DNA from 4 places in the Gottfriedia sp. NPDC056225 genome. Region 1 is predicted to be linked to each of the others. Evidence: riboswitches for the same ligand, from Rfam matches in the RefSeq annotation. Region 1 holds a riboswitch; each other region holds the start of a gene.
What was found. Region 1 has a riboswitch for S-adenosylmethionine ahead of metE (5-methyltetrahydropteroyltriglutamate--homocysteine S-methyltransferase). Riboswitches for the same ligand answer to the same signal wherever they lie in the genome.
Positions count from the first base shown of each region.

Region 2: another riboswitch for S-adenosylmethionine. It lies ahead of ACFCYN_RS16485 (bifunctional homocysteine S-methyltransferase/methylenetetrahydrofolate reductase); the one in region 1 lies ahead of metE (5-methyltetrahydropteroyltriglutamate--homocysteine S-methyltransferase).
Region 3: another riboswitch for S-adenosylmethionine. It lies ahead of mtnK (S-methyl-5-thioribose kinase); the one in region 1 lies ahead of metE (5-methyltetrahydropteroyltriglutamate--homocysteine S-methyltransferase).
Region 4: another riboswitch for S-adenosylmethionine. It lies ahead of ACFCYN_RS06560 (methionine ABC transporter ATP-binding protein); the one in region 1 lies ahead of metE (5-methyltetrahydropteroyltriglutamate--homocysteine S-methyltransferase).

Region 1 is NZ_JBHJTJ010000019.1:20,414-24,402, forward strand. Features, by position in the region: gene ACFCYN_RS13755 (ABC transporter ATP-binding protein) at 1-430, opposite strand, end outside; gene ACFCYN_RS13760 (DUF1048 domain-containing protein) at 564-908, opposite strand; gene ACFCYN_RS13765 (DUF1048 domain-containing protein) at 927-1,304, opposite strand; gene ACFCYN_RS13770 (PadR family transcriptional regulator) at 1,306-1,629, opposite strand; SAM riboswitch class I at 2,219-2,330, shown strand; cobalamin riboswitch at 2,435-2,630, shown strand; gene metE (5-methyltetrahydropteroyltriglutamate--homocysteine S-methyltransferase) at 2,791-3,989, shown strand, end outside.
Region 2 is NZ_JBHJTJ010000026.1:36,107-40,095, forward strand. Features, by position in the region: gene ACFCYN_RS16470 (hypothetical protein) at 1-29, opposite strand, end outside; gene ACFCYN_RS16475 (hypothetical protein) at 262-549, shown strand; gene shc (squalene--hopene cyclase) at 564-2,429, shown strand; SAM riboswitch class I at 2,544-2,647, shown strand; gene ACFCYN_RS16485 (bifunctional homocysteine S-methyltransferase/methylenetetrahydrofolate reductase) at 2,727-3,989, shown strand, end outside.
Region 3 is NZ_JBHJTJ010000018.1:33,207-37,195, reverse strand. Features, by position in the region: gene ACFCYN_RS13405 (pyridoxal phosphate-dependent aminotransferase) at 1-833, opposite strand, end outside; gene ACFCYN_RS13400 (carbon-nitrogen family hydrolase) at 977-1,771, shown strand; SAM riboswitch class I at 1,823-1,981, shown strand; gene mtnK (S-methyl-5-thioribose kinase) at 2,062-3,231, shown strand; gene mtnA (S-methyl-5-thioribose-1-phosphate isomerase) at 3,235-3,989, shown strand, end outside.
Region 4 is NZ_JBHJTJ010000006.1:59,053-63,041, reverse strand. Features, by position in the region: gene gcvH (glycine cleavage system protein GcvH) at 1-168, shown strand, start outside; gene ACFCYN_RS06575 (ribonuclease M5) at 537-887, shown strand; gene ACFCYN_RS06570 (thioredoxin family protein) at 903-1,226, shown strand; gene ACFCYN_RS06565 (hypothetical protein) at 1,429-1,791, shown strand; SAM riboswitch class I at 1,908-2,019, shown strand; gene ACFCYN_RS06560 (methionine ABC transporter ATP-binding protein) at 2,157-3,170, shown strand; gene ACFCYN_RS06555 (methionine ABC transporter permease) at 3,172-3,840, shown strand; gene metQ (methionine ABC transporter substrate-binding lipoprotein MetQ) at 3,863-3,989, shown strand, end outside.

The sequences.
Region 1 (3,989 bases):
CCAATCGTCTTTTCATACCGCCAGAATAAGTAGCAAGAGCTCGATCACCAGCTTCAATTAAATCAAAACGGAGTAGACTTTCCTCCACAGCTTTTTTTCGATCAGGCAAGTGGCGGAGTTTTGCTACTAAGTCGAGATTTTCACGCCCTGTCAAAATGTCATCTACTGCTACGTTTTGTCCGGTTAGACTGATTTTCTTACGAACTTGCCCTGGATTTGTTTGAATATTCAAACTACAAACTTCAATTTCCCCCTTATCCGCTTGTATTAATGTAGTTAAGATTTTAATAATAGTCGTTTTACCAGCACCATTGGAGCCCAGTAAAGCGAAAACACTGCCTCTTTTCACCTCAAAATCTACACCTTTTAGCACCTCTATATTTTTATAGGATTTTTTCAATCCTTTCACTGAAATTGCAGTATTACTCATAATCATTTCCCTCCCATATATAAAGCTGAAGGCGCGCGCTCTAAGCGTAAGTTGCGCCTGCAGCTGGATTTATCTATACAGACATACAAATATCACTTATGAAATACTTATTTGATAAATGTAACTGATGATTTTATTTTTTCTTACCCAATCGATCTAGAATGCTTTTGTTCAAATTATTACGTAATTTATCATCCCATCTTTTCGCTTGATCAGTAAGTTCATTAGCGAATGCTGTAACGTCTTCACCTGTCACTTCTAATACGTCTTTGCTATCTGCTGCACCTGCTTCAAACAAATCAATAAGATCATACTGAATTCTCAACATATCCATGCCACTTCCAGAAGCAAAACTCCACATATAGTTGCAGATTTTTTTATAGGCTTCTTGGTAATCGACTGGCAATGCTTCTACTCGCGCCATCATTTCTTTGTATTCTTTTTTGTCATCAAGTATCTTTTTGAAAAAATTCACCATTTTTTTAGCCCCCTACTTTTATTTTTTATTCGTCCATATCTTTACTTGCTGTTCGACTCTACTCTCAATATCTTTTTCCAACTCTACTTTACCTCCGAAAAAGCCTGACGATTCTCCACCTAGTTTAGAGAGAGCCATCAATTCGTCGGCAAATGCTGCTACGTCTTCACCGGTTACATCTAGCACATGCTTTCCTTCTGCTGAACTAGCCTCAAACAGTTCATACAAATTAATGATTTCTTCACCAAATCCATAACCGAAATTCCACATGTACTTTTGAATCTTTTTGAACACAAATGCGTAATCTTTCGGTAGAGAATTTACCTTTTTCATAAATGCTTTATATTCTTTTTTGCTTTCTATATCACCAATGATTAACTCAATAAATTTTTTCATACTATCGTTCCCCCTTTAGTATATTGATTTTTGATGAAACAAAATTCCATCTTTTCCAAAATTGTTGTAATTCCTCACGCCCTGCTTCGTTTAATGAATAAAACTTACGAGGCGGTCCCATTTCAGACCGTTTTTTCTCGATATTTACCATCTCTTTCTTTTCCAACCGAATCAAAATGGTGTAGACTGTTCCTTCGACAACTTCAGTGAATCCTAAGTCATTAAGAAGACGAGTAATTTCGTAGCCGTAAGTATCACCGCGACTGATGATTTCAAGTACACAACCTTCCAATGAACCTTTAAGCATTTCTGTTAAATTTTCCATAGCGTACACCTCCTTTTTACTTTTGTGAAATAATTTTTAGGTCTATTAACTTAAACAGCAATTAGCTGAGCACAAAACACACTTTCTACTAATTAGTGATACAGATATTCAGTAATACTTAGTACCGGACAATAGAAAAACTAAATAGCCTATAGATCAATGCTTTTACTGTTCATTTTTATATGAACTCTTTTTCAGCTATCTAGTGCGACTGATACTCCGTATTACTTAGTAATAGTATATAGTATTACTAAGTAGAAGAAATGTGAACCTTTTTTTAAAAAAAATTTAACTATTTAGTATTACTGGTATTCAGTATTGCTAAGTACAGGTACATTGTATCACCGAGTAGTAGGATTGTAAAGTTGATCAAAAAAATTTTTAGTTAAGAACTAGATCAAAATAAAATTACTTAGACCACTGAATCTAACCGTGTTCTGGATTGATTCTAATGTATTATCTATATATACAAAATATACATTCCCTCTTTTTTAAACTTTTCTGTAGCGAACATTTTTTATTTTATTTTGACAGACTATGTTTATCATGCTATCATGACAATTAATTCAAAACATTATAAATTATTAAACTCTTATTGAGAGTGGCGGAGGGACTGGCCCGATGATGCCCGGCAACCATTCAACGTTTTTTGTTGAAAAGGTGCTAATTCCTGCAAAGCAAATTGCTTTGGAAAATAAGAGAGGATTCCATAAATTTTGTAGCCCTCTCACTTATAAAGTAGCGAGGGCTTTTGTCGTTTTGAAGGTTTGTTAGAAATGATCATCTTCAATTTTCTTAATAATAATTTCATAAAAATGCAAAAGGTGCTGTTAAGAATTATTTACACAGCTTAAAAGGGAAGTCGGTTAGAATCCGACACGGTCCCGCCACTGTATTGGGGAGCAACTTATCATTCAACCACTGTTTCATTCTCTGAAATGGGAAGGGATAAGAAGCGTTTGATCCTAAGTCAGGAGACCTGCCTATTGTATGCGCTTGTACCTACGGATGTATAGGGGGGAGTGAGGAATACGTGATTTGGGATCAGCAATATCTCAACTCTAGTTAGTTATGCGTATGAGTCTCTCTTTTCTATTTGAAAAGGGAGACTTTTTTGTTGGGAAGAAAATACAAAAGCAAACATATAAGGAGTGTATTAGAATGGTAAACAGTGTAAAAAGTTCAAATATAGGTTATCCAAGAATTGGTGAAAAGCGTGAATGGAAAAAAGCACTTGAACAATTTTGGGCAGGTAAACTAGAAAAAGAAGATTTTTTAAAGCAAATTGAAGCGATTCGTTTGCAGCATCTTCAAAAGCAAAAAAATCAAGGTATCGATTTAATTCCAGTAGGAGATTTTAGCTTATATGACCATGTTCTCGACACAACTGTTATGTTCGGTCTCGTACCTAAGCGCTTTGAATATGCAGGAGGAAAAGTATCACTTGAAACTTATTTTGAAATAGCACGCGGTTCAAAAAGTGCAGTTGCATCTGAAATGACAAAATGGTTTAACACAAACTATCACTATATTGTTCCAGAATTGGGAGAAGTAGCACCTACTCTTGTCGATAACCGTCCACTACAATTTTATAAAGAGGCTAAACAAAAGCTTGGTATTGAAGGGAAACCAGTTATCTTGGGGCCAGTAACATTTGTAAAACTGTCTAAAGGATATAAAGAAACTGAGTTTAAAAAGATTGTAAATCAATTTGTACCACTTTATGCCGATCTATTACGAGAATTACAAACAGAAGGTGTTGAGTGGGTTCAAATAGATGAACCAATCTTATCTACATCTATTTCAAAAGAAGAAGTTGCATTATTTAACGATATATATGAAGCATTGCATGAAGCAGCACCTAATGTGAATGTGATTCTTCAAACTTATTTTGAGAGCGTTGATTTCTACGAAGAAGTAGTTTCACTCCCTGTTCAAGGAATTGGTCTTGATTTTATTTATGATAACGGTCGTAACCTTGCTGCCATTAAAAAATATGGTTTCCCAAAAGATAAAGTACTTGCTGCTGGTGTGATTGACGGACGTAACATATGGCGTGCAAATCTTGAGCATAAATATGCCCTTCTTGAAGAAATCACTGAGTTCGTTTCAAAGGATCAGCTTATTATCCAACCTTCATCAAGCTTATTACATTCTCCTGTAACAGCGAATAATGAAAGTACAATTGATGATGTGCTAAAGGTTGCGCTATCTTTTGCTGATGAAAAACTAAATGAAATTTTTGTATTAGCAAAAGGTTTACAAGATGGGAAAACTTCGATTCAAGCAGAAATTGAAGCAAGTACAAATGCAATTCAAGCATTAAATAAATCATCCGTTCGAAACAATAAACATGTTCA
Region 2 (3,989 bases), on a different contig from region 1:
GCTTTGAAATCTTCAAAATCTGCTGCCATATTGTAAAGCCCCTTTCTTATTTATACTTTCACTATATTCATATTTAGTAGATTCTGATTAGACTTTTAATAGTTTAATGAAATTTTACAGAAAAATGGTAAAAATGCGCAATTAATCTAATGGGACTAATCTTCATAATTGTAGAATTATTTTTTTTGAAACATAACTAATCACATCGAATATTCATTATTTCATATTTAAATCATAGATTAGTAATGGAGTGTGATATAGTTGAAACATTTCTTAATTAAAATTTTAAAATCATTTATTGGCACGATTGTCCTTGACTTATTTTTACTTACATTTTGTTTAGTAATGGGTAGTATTTTTCAAGTTTTGCATTCGTTTACTTGGTTTGGATTTCAAATTATTGTTTTACCATTTAGCATCCTGGCTTTTGTAATTTCGATTGTTTATTTTAGTAAAAAAGAGGAAGAAGATGTACCGGAACTTGTAGAAGAAATAAATAGTGAGCATTCATCAAGAATGGAAAAATATCATCAGCCAGAAAATAATTGAACTGAGGTGGTTTAATGGACCTCGAAAATATTGTTATTCAAAATATTGAAGAGCGGATCAAACGTTTGAGAAATAGACAAGAAGAAAATGGTTCATGGGAATTTGTGTTTGAAGGAGCTTTATTAACAGATAGCTTTATGATTTTACTTATGAAGGATCTAGGTTACGAAAACAATCAGTTAATTGAAGGAATTATTGATCGTATTATCAATCTTCAACATCCGAATGGGGCGTGGAAATTATATGAGGATGAAAAAAATGGCAATATAACTGCAACCGTACAAGCTTACATAGCTTTATTAGTCTCAAAAAAGTATACAAAAGACCATTCGAGTATGAAGAAAGCTGAAAAATTCATTCGAGAAAATGGTGGAATAAAAAAAACACATTTTATGCTTAAAATGATTCTTGCCATTCACGGTTTAATTGACTATCCAAAGTTGTTTTACTTTCCAATGAGCTATTTTTTATTACCTGATAAAATGCCATTAAGTTTATTTGATTTAAGTAATTATGCTAGGGTTCATTTAGTGCCTATGATTCTATGTATTAATAAACGGTTTAAAGTGAAATTAAAAGATGATCTAAATATTGATAATCTTTTAGAAGACAGTGAAATGGAATGGTTTAACGAAGAGCGGGGGACATTTTATCAATTTATTCTTGAAGAAGGGAAGAAGCTTGCTTCCTATCCTTTATATTTTCATCAAAAAGGCTATGAAAAGGCTGAACGATTTATTTTAGATCGGATTGAAACAAATGGAACCTTTTATAGCTATGCTAGTTCTACATTTTATATGGTTTATGCTTTGATGGCTTTAGGATATGAAGTTTCATCTTCCGTCATTCAAAATGCACTACAAGGACTCCTTTCATATGCGACGAATACAGATGCTGGACTTCATATTCAAAATTCACCATCAAAAGTTTGGGATACTGCTTTATTGTCATATGCAATTCAAGAAGCTGGTTATTCAAGTAATGAACCCAGTGTTTCAAAGTCTATTCATTACTTAATTTCTAAACAACAAGATTTGATTGGTGACTGGTCAGTACACGCTAAAAATTTAAGCCCTGGTGGCTGGGGATTTTCTGATGTGAATTCATTTATACCAGATAATGATGATACGGGTGCCGTTTTGAGGGCACTATCAAGAAGTGCAATGTATCAACCAAACTTTCAAGAAAGTTGGTTAAAAGGCGTTCATTTTTTACTTGGATTGCAAAATGGCGATGGTGGTTGGGGAGCATTCGAAAAAAACGTAACGAATAAGTGGCTAACTCTTTTACCGATTGAAAATGCAAAAGATGCGATTATTGATCCTTCTACTCCTGATTTAACAGGGCGTATATTGGAGTTTATTGGCAACTATACATCAATTTCTAATGATGACCCAATTGTTAAAAAAGCAGCTGATTGGTTGTTTAAAAACCAGAAATCAAATGGTAGTTGGTATGGTAGATGGGGAATTTGTTATTTATATGGTACGTGGGCAGCAATTACTGGTTTAAGAGCTGTGGGGGTTTCTAAAAATCATGAAGCAATTAAAAAAGCTGAGAAATGGTTAGTTTCGATTCAAAATGTGGACGGAGGTTGGGGAGAATCAGGATTTTCAACGGTTAAAGGTTCTTATATTCCATTAAAGTATAGTACACCTAGTCAAACTGGCTGGGCAATTGATGCCTTACTGACAATTCGAAATAAAGATGATGAAGTGATTAAAAGAGGGATTAACTATTTAGTTTCTCAAAATGAAATTTCTAATAAGGCGCTATCATATCCTACAGGACTTGGACTACCAGGTCAATTTTATATTAATTATCATAGCTATAATGAAATCTACCCTTTACTAGCGTTAGCACACTTTAAAAATAGTTAAATAATAAAATTATGTAAAGTGAATAAATTTATTTTTGGAAATTTTTCAATAAATGGCTTTCTTTTATCATATAAATATAGTAAACTTACTTCATTGAATAAAAAAACTAAATAATCCTTATCGAGAGTGGTGGAGGGACTGGCCCTTTGAAACCCGGCAACTTTAGCTTATGCTAAAAAGTGCTAAATCCAGCATGTTTAAAACATGAGAGATAAGGCGTAAATTAAACGTTAACGTCATTCTTTCATTTTTTGAGAGAATGGCGTTTTTTATTTTATATAAACAGGAAGTGATGAAATGGGCTTGTTGGAAAAGTTAAGTAGTGGAATTGTTTTAGGTGATGGTGCAATGGGTACACTTTTGTATTCAGGAGGGCTACACAGTTGCTTTGAAGAACTCAATATTACTGAACGGGATCGAATCATTCATATTCATGAACAATATATAGATGCTGGTGCAGAAGTTATTCAAACAAATTCGTACGGTGCAAATGCTGGAAAGCTAAGACAATATGGGTTAGAGAAGTTGGTAAAACAAATCAACCAAATGGCTGTAAGAAATGCTAGAGCTGCTTCGAAGGGAAGAGCCTTAGTTATTGGTGGTATTGGTGGAATGAAATATGTTGGATCTACGTTTACAACTCCTTTAGAACGGGAAATGATGTTGCTTGAGCAAGCTTCAGCACTTCTAGAAGAAGGCGTAGATGGAATCATGCTTGAAACATTTTACGATGAAAATGAATTATACGATGCTGTAAATCTACTAAGAGGAAGAACGGATTTACCAATTATTTCTCAAGTAACACTACAAGAAATTGGGATTATGCAAAGTGGCCAATATATCGAGAAAATACTTCCTAGATTAGTTGATTTGGGGGCGGATGTAGTCGGTATCAATTGTCATTTAGGACCACTACATATGTTAGAATCGCTAAATACAGTATCATTACCAACAAATGGTTACTTATCTGCATTTCCAAATTCAGGCTTACCATTGTATGCAGAAGGGAAATACGAATACAAATCGAATCCAGAATATTTTGAAGATATGGCTAAACCATTTATCGAACAAGGTGTAAGACTAATTGGTGGGTGCTGTGGTACTACACCGGCACATATTGCGGCTTTACGAAAAAAGATTGATACTTTACAACCCGTTACAAAAAAAGAAGTGAAGAGCAGAACGATTAAAATTACAATCCCAAAGCAAGTAGAGCAAAAGGATGAGACTTTGCCAGAAAAAGCAAAACAAAAAACGACGATTATCGCTGAACTTGATCCTCCGAAAACTTTACAAACGAGAAAGTTTTTTGAAGGAGCAAAGGCGTTACATTCTGCAGGAGCTGATGCGATTACGTTAGCAGATAATCCACTAGCTTCACCGAGAATCTCGAATGTGGCAATGGCTTCTCTGTTACAGCGATTAGACGTTCCAGTCTTAACGCATTTGACTTGTCGTGATCGCAATATGATTGGACTTCAATCTCACTTAATGGGGTTATCGACTTTAGGTTTAAATGAAATTCTTGCGATTACAGGAGACCCAGCAAGAGTCGGAGAT
Region 3 (3,989 bases), on a different contig from region 1:
ACAGCTGGGAAAATACTAACGTAAAGATGGTCCTGTAATAGATTAATAGCTGAAATGACCTCTTTATTACCAACTGCAAAACCGATTCTCCAACCAGCCATATTATAAGTTTTAGAAAGTGTATAAATTTCAATACCACACTCTTTTGCACCAGGAGTTTGAAGATAACTTAATGGTTTTTTGCCATCAAATCCAAAAGCACCGTATGCAAAATCATGGCAAACTGTAATTTGATTATTTCTTGCTAACTCCACAGTATGTTTAAAAAATTCTTCTGTTGCGATTGCACCAGTAGGGTTATTTGGATAATTAATAAATAAAATTTTACTAGCATCTAAAACTTTCTGAGGAATTAAGCTATAATCTGGTAAAAATTGATTTTGCTCAAGTAACGGAAGCATATAAGGTACCGTTTTAGAAAGAGAAATACCAGATAAATAGTCAGGGTATCCTGGGTCTGGAACTAAAATCGTATCTCCTTCGTCACATAAACAAAGTGGTAACTCTACTAATCCAGCTTTTCCGCCAAATAAAATAGCCACTTCTTCTTCTGGGTCTAAGTCAACATCATACTCGCGTTTATAAAATTCTACAACAGCTTTTTTTAATGTACTCATCCCTCTAAAAGGTGAATAACGATGAGTTGTTGGATTTTCAACAGATTGCTGCAACGCTTTTATAATATGGTCTGGTGTTGGTTGATCTGGATTTCCTTGACCAAGATTTATCACATCATGACCTTTATTGATTGACTCATTGACTTTTTGAACGAGTGATGCAAAAAATTGTTTAGGTAAATTGTTTAATAGTTTATTATGATTCAAGTTAATCACTCCAAAAATAGAATTTATTTAAGTAGATTAGATCGTTTTGTAATCGAATGATTTTCATGAACGACTGTTGCAATAACTTTCACCATCATATATGCTCGATTTAAAAATGTCTATAAAATTTAGAATAGGGTGAATAAATTATGTTGAAAATTGCTTGCATTCAATCTGACGTTATTTTAGGCAAATCAAGAGCTAATTTTGAGAATATGAAATCTAAAATTATTGAGGCTGTAAAAGAAAATGTAGAGGTAATTGTATTACCGGAGTTATGGACAACAGGCTATTGTTTGAAAGAAATTGGATTGCATACTGCTGATCAAGAGGAAATTATTTCTGAACTCCAGTTAATAGCAAAATCAAATAATGTAACGTTAATTTGTGGATCATTTCCAATTGCGCAAGAAAATGGTGTCACCAATACTTTAATTGTTATAAGCAAAACAGGTGAAATCGTTAAAACGTATGATAAAATTCATTTGTTCCAGCTAATGAACGAGCATCACTATCTTCAAGCAGGTGAGACCGATGGGCTTTTTGAGATTTATGGTTTAACTGCCGCAGGTTTTGTTTGTTATGATTTGCGTTTCCCAGAATGGATCGGAGCTCATTCTCAAAAAGGCGCAAAAGTTTTATTTTTTGTTGCAGAATGGCCAATTCAACGAATGAATCATTGGGAAACATTATTAAAAGCAAGAGCAATTGAAAATCAATGCTATGTCGTAGCATGTAATCGAGTAGGTAAGGATTTAGCGAATACTTTTGGAGGAGGCTCGATGATAATCGATCCTTGGGGAGAAGTAATTTCAAAAGGTAGTCCGAATGAGGAAATCATTTTTGGCGAAATTGATCCTAAAAAAGTCGATGAAATACGCGGTACAATCCCAATCTTCGAAGACAGAAGAGAAGGAATCTATAAAAAATTACAAAAAAGTAATTGACAAACTAAAATTCTTTAAATTAAAATACGAGTATAAAATCAAATATGCGAACTCTTATTTCGAGTAGGCGGAGGGATTTGGCCCGATGATGCCCAGCAACCGACTGTAATACCATTGTGAGATGGGGCGTAATAAATACGCCTGAGCTTAATTGCTCAGTAAGGCACGGTGCTAATTCCAACAGAAAAGTAATTTTCTGGTAGATAAGAGACGAAAGCCAATTAACATTGCCTCTTTTCGTCTCGGAAAAGAGGCTTTTTATTTTGTCAAAATCGAGGGGGATGAATTGTATGACTGTCATTCAAAGAAAAGAATATAGACCTTTAACAGAGGTAACTGCAATTACTTATTTACAAAAATTAGGTTATTTTACAAATGAATTATGTGAAAGTGTAGAGATCGGCGATGGAAATTTAAACTTAGTTTTCAAAGTTACACCAGTAGGAAGCGAAAAAGGCTTAATCATAAAACAAGCTTTACCTTATGCAAAAGTTGTTGGTGAAAGCTGGCCTCTGACATTAAATAGAGCAACAATCGAGAGTAATGCAACAAAAATATATAATGATTTAATTCCATTACATTCACCGGAAATTTTAGAACATGATGAAGAGCAAGCTGTAACAGTAATGGAAGACCTTTCACATTTACAAATTTTACGAAAAGGCTTAATTGAGAAAAAGAGTTACCCGTTTTTGGCAGAACATATCGGTGATTTTTTAGCAAAATCGTTATTTTTTACTTCTGATTTCGGAACAACTCCAGCTAAGAAAAAAGAGCTAGAGTATCTATTTAACAATCCAGAACTTTGTGATATAACAGAAAATCTTGTTTATACTGACCCATACTTTAACTGCGAAACAAACAGTTATGAAGCAGAGCTAACAGAAGTAATTCAAGAACTTTGGAATGATGAAGCTCTACAAATAGAAGTAGCAAAGTTAAAATTAGACTTTTTATCAAAAAAAGAAGCGTTATTACACGGAGATTTACATACAGGAAGTATTTTCGTGTCTACAACAGAAACAAAAGTTATTGACCCAGAGTTTGCGTTTGTAGGACCAATCGGGTTTGATTTAGGTCAAATTCAAGCGAATTTAATTTTTCAACTTTTCAGCCGAACTGAGCAAAAAGAAGAAATTGTTGAACATATTTTAAACATTGAAAAAGTTTTTAATGAAACATTTATTCGATTATGGGAAGAGCATAGTGTTAGACCATTTAACCAACAGGCTCTAATTAAAGAAAAATTAGAGGGGTACTGGGTGGACGCAATTGGAGTAATTGGATGCGAATTAATCCGAAGAAGTATCGGTCTTGCTCATGTTGAAGATATTGATTCACTTGAGGAAAATCAAAAAATTCAAGTAAAGAAAAAAGTCTTAAAATTCGGAGCATTTTGCATTAAAAATAGATTTAATATTAACAATATTGGTAATTTAATAATTGGATTGGAGAAATAATCGATGACTACATTACAGCAAATACCCGAATCTTTACAATGGAACGGTGAGAGTTTAAAAATTTTAGATCAAACGAAATTACCAACTGAAATTTATTATTTTGATGCAACTACATTGCTTGATGTACGAGAAGCAATCGTTAAGCTACAAGTAAGAGGCGCACCTGCGATTGGTTTAGCAGCAGCTTATGGTCTATATTTAGGCGTTCGAGAAATTCAGACTGAACAGATCGATGAATTTCATACTCAAGCAAGAGTATTAGCTGATGAATTAATTAGCGCAAGACCTACTGCAGTAAATTTAGCTTGGGCGGTTGAAAGACTAATTGGAGCTAGCAAAGAAGCAAAGACAGTTTCTGAGGCTAAGTTAATCATTATGGAAGAAGCGATCAAACTACATGTAGAAGATGAAGCGACTTGCAAGGAAATTGGTGAAAACGCTTTAACATTATTGCATAATGGAGCGGCTGTATTGACACATTGTAATGCAGGTAGTATTGCTACAAGCCGATATGGTACAGCGCTTGCGCCATTGCACTTAGCAAAAGAAAAAGGCTGGGAAATTTCTGCGTATGCAACAGAAACAAGACCAGTATTTCAAGGCGCAAGACTTACATCTTGGGAGCTAAACCAAAGCGGTATCCCAGTTACATTACTAACTGATAATATGGTCGGCTACTTATTACAAAATAAAAAAGTGGACGCAGTCATTGTTGGAGCTGATCGTATTACTGCAAATGGTGACACTGCAAATAAAAT
Region 4 (3,989 bases), on a different contig from region 1:
AGCGGTAAAGTAATTGAAGTAAATGCTGATTTAGATGAAAATCCTGAATTCGTAAACGAATCTCCTTACGAAAAAGCATGGATGGTAGTGGTTGAAGCTACAAACGCTTCTGAACTTGATGAGTTAATGACTGCTGGTCAATATGAAGAAATGATTAACCAAGACTAATTATCTTACATTAAGCGTCCTTTTGGGGCGCTTTTTATTTATAGAATTTTCATTGAAAAAGCATCGAGACAAGTTGGCTGATTCAGAGTGGCGTTATTCTAGACAGTAATTAGGATCGCAAACAGTTGAAGTAACGAAGATCTAGTGCGTTTGCCAATATTCTGAAGTGTCCATATGGGTGTTTTTTAAAATTTATGTGTATAATTGTAGTAATAAAGCTTAACTTATTTACATAAAACATAATTTAAAGGGACATTTTCATTTAGGGAAAAAAAGGAAACAACAAAGGGAAAATCGAATATACTATATACAAAAGATTTTTAGTCAAAAGTTTTTGAGTCCTATACATTAGGTGATGCCCAGTGAATATTGAAGATCAAAGAAAAGTTATCATTGTCGAAGGTACTACTGATAAGAGAAAAATACAGACGATTATAAAGGAGCCTGTAGATATTATCTGTACGAATGGTACAGTTGGTACTTCAAAGCTAGATGAGCTTGCTGAAATGTTAGATTTAAGAGAAATTTATGTGTTAGTCGATGCAGACGAGGCTGGTGAAAAGCTTAGAAGATTGTTAAAAAGAGAATTTCCACAGGCTGAACATCTGTACATTGATCGAAGTTATCGAGAAGTAGCAACAGCTCCAAGTCAACATTTAGCAAGTGTATTATTAGGAGCGGATATTTCAGTATTTACGGATTATTTACGAACAAATTAAAGAGGAATAATGATCATGCAGCAATGGACAAAGACAGATTTAATGCAAAGAATACAGTCAAAAGAGACTACCGTGATATATATATATACCGCAATGTGTGGTACATGCCAAGTAGCATCAAAAATGCTAGAAATTGTTAACGAGATTCTGCCAAATTTACCAATGAGTAAGGTAAATATTAATGAAATTGTGGAGGAAGCTCAAAGCTGGAAGATCGAAAGTGTACCTTGTTTACTTATTTTTGAAAATGGGGAAATGAAACAAAAAATCTACGCTTTCCAATCTGTTCCATATTTACATGAACTGTTAAAAAAATATAATTTATATATTAAACGATGAGTGCATACGAAATGATGCGCTCTTTTTTAATTGCCTTAAACTATTTCCTGTTTTTAGACATATTTCTCGGGAAATGAGTTGAATGGTGTAGAAAAAATATTAAATAATAGATTTTTATCAAGTAAATGTCGAGCGAAATATAAAGAACACACCTCTAATCTATGAGAAAATAGATTAAAGAATCCAAAAAGAGGTGTTTAAGATGGAAATTAAGGAGTGGGTTGGACAAGCTAGAAACTTATTTATAAAAAAAGAATATTTACAAATTATTTTACCAATTGAAGAAAAAATAGTTGAGTTTAACGGAATAAATGAAAAACTATTTGTTAGATTTAGCAAAAAGGCACCTTTTATTGAGGTAATCGATCGCTCAATACCTCAACTTAGAGTTAACTTTACAAAAGATGGATGGGAATCGTTATATTCAGGTTCGCAAAGATTAAGTCTATTGTTAAAACTAAATGATGCTTCATTTGACGGAAATTACCGCTTATTACTACTGATTGAAACAATTTTTCAATATACAGGTGTAGAAAGTGATAAAAAACTTTTGGAAAATTGTTGACAACTTGTGTCTAAGTTTGTAGAATGAGAATTACGTTAAAGCAAGCAGTATTTACTAAGGAATATTGGTAAGTAAGCTATAAAATACGTTGACAACTTTATATAATCGTAAGTTAACTCTTATCGAGAGAGGTGGAGGGACTGTGCCCTATGAAACCCAGCAACCGTCAATGATCGTCATTGAAATGGTGCTAATTCCTGCAAAGCAAATTGCTTTGAGAGATGAGAGAAAGGAATACTTTTTGTATGTAAAACCTTTCTGCTCATGTGAGTTGAAAGGTTTTTTTGTATTATGCGACTAAAAAAGTACGTTCTTACAAAAAATTGAAGAATGAGTTGTTAGAATGTTTTGAAAGGAGAACTAGTATGATTCAAATAAATAATGTAAGTAAAATATACAAGGGTAAAAAAGGCACAGTTACCGCGGTACAAAATGTATCGTTAACGATTAGTGCAGGTGAGATTTTTGGCATGATCGGATATAGCGGCGCAGGGAAAAGTACGCTATTACGTATGCTAAATGGACTTGAATCACCAACATCAGGTGAGGTTATTATTAATGGTCAATCTATTTCGAAATGTTCATCTAGTCAATTAAGAAAAGCAAGACAGAAGATAGGAATGATTTTCCAACATTTTAATTTATTATGGTCAAGAACTGTATTAGAAAATATACTTTTCCCACTTGAAATTGCTAAAGTACCTAAACAGGAAAGCATTACTCGTGCGAAGGAATTAGTCAAACTAGTGGGACTTGAAGGAAGAGAAAATGCTTATCCTTCTGAACTAAGTGGTGGACAAAAGCAACGTGTTGGAATTGCAAGAGCATTAGCTAATAATCCAGATGTTCTTTTATGTGATGAAGCAACTTCTGCATTAGATCCAGAAACTACTGATTCAATCTTAGCTTTGCTTACAAATATTAATAAGCAGTTAGGTATTACAATTATTCTAATCACACATGAAATGCATGTTATACAAAAAATTTGCCAACGAGTTGCCGTAATGGAAAATGGACAAGTTGTAGAAGAAGGCCATGTTGTAGATGTATTTACACATCCTAAACAATCAATTACGAAGAAATTTGTAAAGCAAATTAAAGGCACAGATGAAGAATTGGACAATGAAGTAATTTCTAAAAGTGTTGGGAATGATAATACTTACAAGCTAACGTTTAAAAATGGACAAGCAGACCAACCGCATATTTCTGAAGTAGTAAAACACTTTGAAATTGAAGTGAATATTTTACAAGGAAAAATTGTTCAAACCGCTGAAGGCTCTTATGGGACAATGAAAATTCAACTTGTTGGAGATAGAAATAACATCAAAGACGCAATTGCTTATTTAGAATCAAAACAAGTTGAAGTGGAGGTAGCATAAGATGACACAACTTTTTCAAAATGTTGATTGGGAAGCTATGCGTATAGCAACTCAAGAAACATTATTTATGACAGTTATAGGTGCGGTGGCAACGTTTATTTTTGGATTAATAATCGGTTTATTCTTATTTTTAACTAGTAAAGACCAACTTCTTGAAAATAAATTTTTTAATACAATCCTAGCAGCGTTTGTAAATATTTTTCGTTCAATACCGTTTATCATATTAATCATTTTACTAATTCCGTTTACAATCTTTATTCTTGGTTCAATGCTTGGTGCAAAAGCAGCATTACCTGCACTTATTATCGGTGCTGCACCATTCTATGCAAGAATGGTTGAGATCGGCTTACGTGAAATAGATAAAGGTGTAATTGAAGCTGCAAGAGCAATGGGAGCTAGTACTTTCACAATCATCGTAAAAGTGTTAATTCCAGAAGCATTACCAGCAATTATCTCAGGTTTAACAGTTACTACTATTGCGATTGTTGGTTATACAGCAATGGCTGGTGTAGTAGGTGGTGGTGGACTTGGTAACTTAGCATTTATGGAAGGATACCAACGTTCAAATAACGAAGTGACATTTGTTGCGACAATTATTATTTTATTAATCGTATTTATTCTTCAATTTATTGGTGATTTAATTACAACAAAAATAGATAAAAGAGCTTAATGATATTAGGGAGGAAACGACAGTGAAATTCAAAAGAATCGCAGGAATTTTAGGAGCAGGTGTATTAGCATTATCTTTAGCAGCATGTGGTGCTAATAATAAAGATAAAGAATTAGTAGTAGGTGCATCAAATGTACCTCACGCAGTTA